Linked DNA regions of Collimonas fungivorans. The protein of the gene in region 2 interacts with the protein of the main gene of each other region in a pairwise test. Links are inferred from orthologs where the notes say so. Each region holds a gene or a part of one and is shown on either strand. Other genes may lie near its edges.

Region 1 (3,287 bases), 840 kb from region 2 along the record:
GCCACCGCCGAGGCCTTCGCCGAACTCAAGCTGCAAGAACTCCAAGGTTTGCTGCTGGACCGCCTGGATATCGAAGTCGACGAATATCAGCCGAATCCGGCGCTGCTGAAAAGCGACCCGGACCAGGTTGTGGTGGAAGAGACCTTGGTCTCGCACCTGCTGAAATCGAATTGCCTGGTGACCGGCCAGCCGGATTGGGGCAGCGTGCAGATCCATTATGTCGGCGCCGCCATCGACCAGGAAAGCCTGCTCAAGTACCTGATCAGCTTCCGCGACCACAATGAATTCCACGAACAATGCGTGGAACGCATTTTTATGGACCTGATGCGCAACTGTCGGCCACAAAAGCTGTCTGTATATGCGCGCTATACGCGGCGCGGTGGTCTCGACATCAATCCTTGGCGCAGCAATTTCTCCACATCGCAGCCACCGTTGAATTGGCGCCAGGCAAGGCAATAACTTACGATTTGCTACAGATTTTACGATTAGCTACAAAGCGTAGCAAAAAGACAGCATTTTAATAACTAAATAACAATAATTGGGTCGGGAATATTGACGTCCAGGGGATCAACGTCTACCGTACGACCTCGCCGTAAAGGATTCTTTTGTTTATGACAACTTTTTATCGTTTTTCCGCGCTCAAGCGGATCGCATTGCTCACCTGCATGACCGCACTGGTCGCCATGGCTGCCCCAGTCCAGGCGCAGGAAACCCCGGACACCACCGGCTGGTTCAGCAAAACCCTCACCCAAACCCAGGACCGGCTGAGTAATATCGCCAACAATGGCGATATGGAAGTGTATCTGTCGGGCTACGCCTACCATGGCCGCCGTACTTATACCGAAGAAAAGCTCCGGGAGCTGAATGAAAAAGCCTGGGGCCTGGGCGGCGGCCGCACCATCCGCAACGCCGACGGCAATGACGAATCGCTATACCTGTTCGCCATCCGCGACTCTCACCGCAAGCCGCAAATCATGGCCGGTTATGCCTATGAATGGATCTGGAACGTGCCCAAGACCCCGGTCGAAGTCGGCGCCGGCTACACCGCCATGCTGATGAGCCGCCAGGATTATTTCGGCGGCTTCCCGTTCCCGATAGCCCTGCCGGTGGTATCACTGGGCGTCAAGGGGGCCAAATTGATGGGATCTTACGTGCCTCGCCTGTCGCAGAATAAAGGCAACGGCGATGTCTGGCTGATATTTGCACGCTTCGAAGTTAAGTAAAAGGCGTAATCCGGTCCAGGCAAGACCATGACCGCAAGTTGGTGTTGTTGACCTGAATCAAGTCTATAATCCGGGTTGGGTGCCATTAAGACCGTAGCCCGGGCTACGCTGACTTGGGCCAAAATCGGGGAGACGCTGTCATAACAGCCATAACAGTTGCGGCCGCGCTAGGCGGCCAGCAGCGTTCAGACCCGAAATTGGCATGTTTCCGAAATGCTGCGGCTATATTAGTGGTGGCTTACTATGACTTAGACACAACCACCCGTATTGTGCCGCATACCAATTTGTATTATGACTAATCTTGCAAAAATCCTGCCTGCACAAAATGTAGCGCTGGATCTGGAAGTCTCCAGTAAAAAACGCGCCTTCGAACAAGCCGGTTTACTCTTCGAAAACAATTGCGGCATTGCCCGCTCTACCGTCTCCGACAACCTGTTTGCGCGCGAACGCCTGGGTTCCACCGGTCTCGGCCACGGCGTCGCCGTGCCGCATGGCCGTGTCAAAGGGTTGAAAGCGCCGCTGGCTGCCTTTGTGCGCCTGGCCGAACCGATTCCGTTTGAATCGCCGGACGGCGAACCTGTCAGGTTGCTGGTATTCCTGCTGATTCCTGACAACGTCACCCAGCAGCACCTGGAAATCCTGTCGGAAATCGCCGAGATGTTTTCCAGCGACGCCTTCCGCGCCCTCCTCAGCAGCGATCCCGATCCGGCATCGGTGCACGCGCACATTGTGGCCTGGCAGCCCATGGGCACGGAAAATGCGACATAATTTAGAATAAGACATCATCCTGTCTGAGTCGCCCTCCGGGCGATCTAACCCACCAACCACGTCAGACGCCGACCATGCCAGTTTCCACGCCCCTCTCGATTCAGCAGCTGTACGACGAAAACCGCGAATCGCTGCAGCTGGGCTGGTTTGCCGGTTTTCCCGGCGGCGAGCGGCTGATTTCCGGCGATGCGGCTTCGGCCGCCGACCAGGTAGGCCACCTGAACCTGATCCATCCGGGCCGGATCCAGGTCTTCGGCCACCAGGAAACCGAATACTACCAGCGCCTCTCGGCCACTTCGCGGGTCTACCAGACCGCTGAACTGGTGGCCGGCGCGCCGCCGGCCTTCATCATCGCGCAAGGACTGGCGACGCCGCCGGACATCCTCGAAATCTGCGATGAAAAGAACATTCCGCTGTTTTCGACGCCGCTGCCGGCCGCGCAGGTGATCGATTACCTGCGTGTCTACCTGTCGAAAAAACTGGCGCAACGGATCACCATGCACGGCGTGTTCATGGATGTGCTGGGAGTCGGCGTGCTGATCACCGGCGAATCCGGGCTCGGCAAAAGCGAACTCGGGCTGGAACTGATCTCGCGCAGCCACGGCCTGGTGGCCGACGATGCGGTCGAGTTTGCCCGCATCGCGCCCAACATGATCGAGGGCCGCTGCCCGCACCTGCTGCAAAACCTGCTGGAAGTGCGCGGCCTGGGCCTGCTCGACATCAAGACCATCTTCGGCGAAACCGCGGTGCGCCGCAAAATGCGCCTCAAGCTGATCGTGCACCTGGTGCGGCGCGCCACGCTGGAAGAAAACTACGAGCGCCTGCCGCTCGACGCCCACACCCAGGAAGTGCTGGGCCTGGCGATCCGCAAAGTCATCATCCCGGTAGCCGCCGGCCGCAATATCGCGGTGCTGCTGGAAGCCGCGGTGCGCAACACCATCCTGCAGTTGCGCGGCATCGACACGCTCAAGGATTTCATCGCCCGCCAGCGTATTGCGATGGACAGCGACAGCGATCTCTGACATCCGTTTGCCGGGCTTCCGATAAAAACCCCGACTTACGGTATCATTCGCTAATGCGTATTATCCTCATCACCGGCATTTCCGGTTCCGGCAAATCGGTCGCTCTTCGCGTGCTCGAAGATGCGGGTTATTTTTGCGTCGACAACCTGCCGCCTATCCTGCTGCGCGGCCTGGTCGCCACCCGCCTCGATGAAGGCGCGCAAATGCTGGCGGTAGCCACCGACGCCCGCAGCGCCGATTCGCTGGCCGGCCTGCCCTCCGATATCCAGCAATT
Region 2 (3,626 bases):
GCACCGACAGCAGGCGATACTCGGTCGGCGTCAGGTGCACCTGCTGTTGCGCCTTGGTGACCAGCCGCGCCTGCAGGTCCAGCGTGACGTCGCCGAAGCGGATCAAGCCATCGTCGCCGGCCAGCGGCTGGTGCTGCCGCCGCAGCGTGGCGCGCACCCGCGCCAGCAGTTCGCCGACGCCGAACGGCTTGCTCAGGTAATCGTCGGCGCCGGCATCGAGCGCCTTGATCTTGTCGGTTTCATTGACCCGCGCCGACAGCACGATGATCGGCACACGCGACCATTTCCTGACATCCAGGATGAAATCGATGCCATCGCCATCCGGCAGGCCGAGATCGAGGATCACCAGGTTCGGCTTGCGGGTGCCGCAATCGATCAGGCCGCGCTGCATGGTGGCCGCTTCGAAAATCTGCCAGCCCTCATCCTCGAGGGCGGCGCGTACAAAACGCCGGATCTGAGGTTCGTCTTCGACCAGCAGTGCTATGGGTGTAGGTTGTATCGTCATGCGTTCTCCGTATCGTCACCGGCGCTCGGTTCGTGTTCTTCCAGGTCCGGCATGCTGGGCGGCGCACCGAGCGGAATGGTGAAGATGAATTCGGCGCCGCTTTCGCCGCGATGGCCGCTGCGGGCATGGATGCTGCCGCCATGGGCTTCCACGATTGCCCGGCAGATGGCCAATCCGAGTCCGACGCCGGGTTTGGCCGATTCGCGCTCGCCGCGCGTGAATTTTTCAAATATCGTATCTTCCATGCCGCTCGGCAGCCCCGGTCCATCATCGGCGATGGTCACCGTCAGGAAACGTGCATTGGCTACGGCTGCTAAAACAATGTGGGAGCCGGGCGGCGTGTATTTGGCGGCATTCTCCAGCAAATTGCACAGCACGCGTTCGATCAGCACCGCATCGAAATGGACCAGCGGCAACTCGTGCGCCACCCTTATCTCGACCTGGTGTCCGTGCAGCGCTGAACCGCTGGCGCGCAATGCACTGCCGACCACTTCCTCGAATGGCTGCCATTGCAAATTCAGCTTGACCTCTCCGCTCTGGATACGCGCCATGTCCAGCAGGTTGGTCACCAGCGCGCTCATGCGCAGCATTTCGCTGTGCAGTGCGCTGGCCAGCACTTGCTGGTTCTGCTGCAATGGCGGCTTCGACAGCACCAGCGACTCGGACAAGCCGATCAAGGCGGTCAGCGGCGTGCGCAAATCGTGCGACAGCGCCGACAGCAGGGAGTTGCGCAAACGCTCCGACTCCATCCTCACCAGAGCGTCTTGCGCCACTTCGACATAGTGCACGCGCTCCAGCGCAATCGCGGTCAGGGTGGCGAAGGTATACAACTGTTGCTGCTGCTCCGGGATCAGGATCCAGCGCCGGTTATGCGGCAAGATCACCAGCACGCCCCGGGTGCGCATCGGCGCCACCAAAGGCAGATAGAGATAATTACTGGCTGGCAGGGTATCGGTGCCGATGCCTGCGCTGCTGGCATTGTCGAAAGCCCACTGGGCGATACCCATGTCGAGCGTGGCGGCGACATTGGCCACATCGTCCGGTATCGCCGCCGGCAAGTTCAGCCGGCCGGCATCGTCAGGTATCAGCAGCAAGGTCTTGGCCTGGAAACTGTGCTGCAAGAACTGTCCGCTGGTCTCGAAGATCTGTTCTGTCTGCAGCACTCCCGACAAGGCGCGGGCAAATTCGAACAAGGCGCGCGAGCGCGCTTCGCGGTCCGAGGCGATCCGCGCCTGGTAGCGCAGCCCGGAGGTCAGGTGGCTAATGGTCAGGCCGACCGCCAGCATCACGCCGAAGGTCACCAGGTACTGGAAATCGCTGACGGCAAACGAAAAGCGCGGCGGCACAAAAAAGAAATCGAAGGAAGCGATGCTCAACAGCGCGACAAAAATCGCCGGTCCGCGGCCATAACGGATAGCGATCAGGACTTCCGCCAGCAGATATAACATGACGATGTTGGCCAGGTCGAAAAACGGCAGTATCGGCGTCGCCAGTAAAGTCACCAGCACGCATACCGCCAGCGCCCAGGCATAACCCCACCATTCGACCCGGTTCTGCATCGGCAAGTGGCGCGGCAGGATGCCGCCGGCGCCCTCCTCGGCTTTTTCCGCAGTGCCGGCCGAGCTTGCGCCGATGGCGATCAGGTCGATATCGCGGGCATGGGCCGCGATCCGCGCGGAATGGCTGGCTTGCCAGGGAAAGCGGCGCTGGCTGCGGCCGATGATGATCTTCGAGAAATTGTGGCTGCGTGCATAACTGGCCACAACCTCGGCTACTTCGCTGCCGGCCAGTACAGCAGTGGTCGCGCCCAGGTCCTGCGCCAGCTTGAGCGTCTTCAGGATGCGCTCGCGCTTGGCGGAAGGCAGGCGCTGCAGTTTCGGCGTCTCGACATACACCGCATGCCATTCGGCATTGAGCTGGGTCGCCAGCCGTGCGGTGCTGCGGATGACATGTTCCGCGCTGGGCGACGGGCCAACGCAGGCCAGCAGGGCGGCGTCGGTCTGCCACACCGCGCCTATCGACTTCTCGATCCGGTAGGCCTGGACATCGCCCTGCAAGCGATCCGCGGTGCGGCGCAAAGCCAGTTCGCGCAGTGCGATCAGGTTGCCTTTGCGGAAAAAATTGCGCGAGGCGCGTTCCGCCTGCGGCAGCTTGTAGACCTTGCCTAGTTTCAGCCGGTTCAGCAATTCGTCGGCCGGCAGGTCCACCAGCACCACTTCATCGGCAGCGTCGAATACGGTGTCCGGCAATGTTTCCGCGACCCGGATGCCGGTGATGCCGCCCACCACATCGTTCAGGCTTTCCAGATGCTGGACATTGAGCGTGGTGAATACATCGATGCCGGCATTCAGCAACTCTTCCACGTCTTGCCAGCGCTTCGGATGGCGTGAGCCGGCTGCATTGGAATGCGCCAGTTCATCGACCAGTATCAACGATGGCTTGCGCCGCAAGGCAGCGTCGAGGTCGAATTCCGGCAGCTGCTTGTCGCGATAAGCGACCTGCTTCATGGGCAGCAGTTCCAGCCCGTTCAGCAACGCAGCGGTTTCAGCGCGGCCGTGGCTTTCGATCACTCCCGCCAAGACGTCGCGCCCCTCGCCATGCAACTTGTGTGCGGCGCTGAGCATGGCGTAGGTTTTGCCGACGCCGGCCGAAGCGCCGAAATAGATGCGCAGCTTGCCGCGCCCGGCCAGGCTCTCCTGCACCTGCAGCCGCGCCAGCAAAGCATCCGGATCCGGACGCAGATCGTCGTTTGAATAGGGTGAGGACACTGATTGCCTTGTGAAAGCCATCGATAAGACGGTTAGATAAAATCGTAGCGCTAATTGTAGATGGAATCCAGTTATCGCTACGATATACCGAAATCCGCATGAATTCCTTGCCCGTATCGGGGCTGATACCGGGGCCGATACCGGGACCGCAACGGCAAACAGGCCGGAAGACTCTGCGCCTTCCGACCCGTACTATTGAAACCGTCGGTCAGCAATCCTTAGAATATCTTGGCCGCCGATACTACCAGCGCGGTTTTCCCCAGGTTCTTGCGATCTGGCCCCGGGCCTACATAGTTGTTGGTATCGGTGCCGATCACGGCCACACTGGCGGACAGGAAACCGAAATCCTTGGT

What was found.
Region 1: the proteins of kdpD (region 2) and CFter6_RS04025 interact in binary tests that used the Escherichia coli proteins (3 or more experiments, as listed by UniProt). The link is inferred for Collimonas fungivorans from one-to-one orthologs.

The regions. Positions count from the first base shown.
Region 1 is NZ_CP013232.1:936,870-940,156, reverse strand. What follows is about bases 286-3,252. They hold CFter6_RS04025 (PTS sugar transporter subunit IIA), read left to right. Parts: upstream 286-1,514; coding sequence 1,515-1,991; downstream 1,992-3,252. Other genes in these bases: rapZ (RNase adapter RapZ), read left to right, coding at 3,067-3,252; hprK (HPr(Ser) kinase/phosphatase), read left to right, coding at 2,066-3,013; CFter6_RS04030 (hypothetical protein), read left to right, coding at 612-1,223; queF (NADPH-dependent 7-cyano-7-deazaguanine reductase QueF), read left to right, coding at 286-459. Outside these bases: more of queF, read left to right, coding at 1-285; more of rapZ, read left to right, coding at 3,253-3,287. UniProt on the Escherichia coli protein: Seems to have a role in regulating nitrogen assimilation.
Region 2 is NZ_CP013232.1:1,773,535-1,777,160, reverse strand. Bases 302-3,607 are described here. They hold kdpD (two-component system sensor histidine kinase KdpD), read right to left. Parts: upstream 3,274-3,607; coding sequence 502-3,273; downstream 302-501. Other genes in these bases: CFter6_RS07600 (TorF family putative porin), read right to left, coding at 3,492-3,607; kdpE (two-component system response regulator KdpE), read right to left, coding at 302-505. Also shown: more of kdpE, read right to left, coding at 1-301; more of CFter6_RS07600, read right to left, coding at 3,608-3,626. UniProt on the Escherichia coli protein: Member of the two-component regulatory system KdpD/KdpE involved in the regulation of the kdp operon. KdpD may function as a membrane-associated protein kinase that phosphorylates KdpE in response to environmental signals.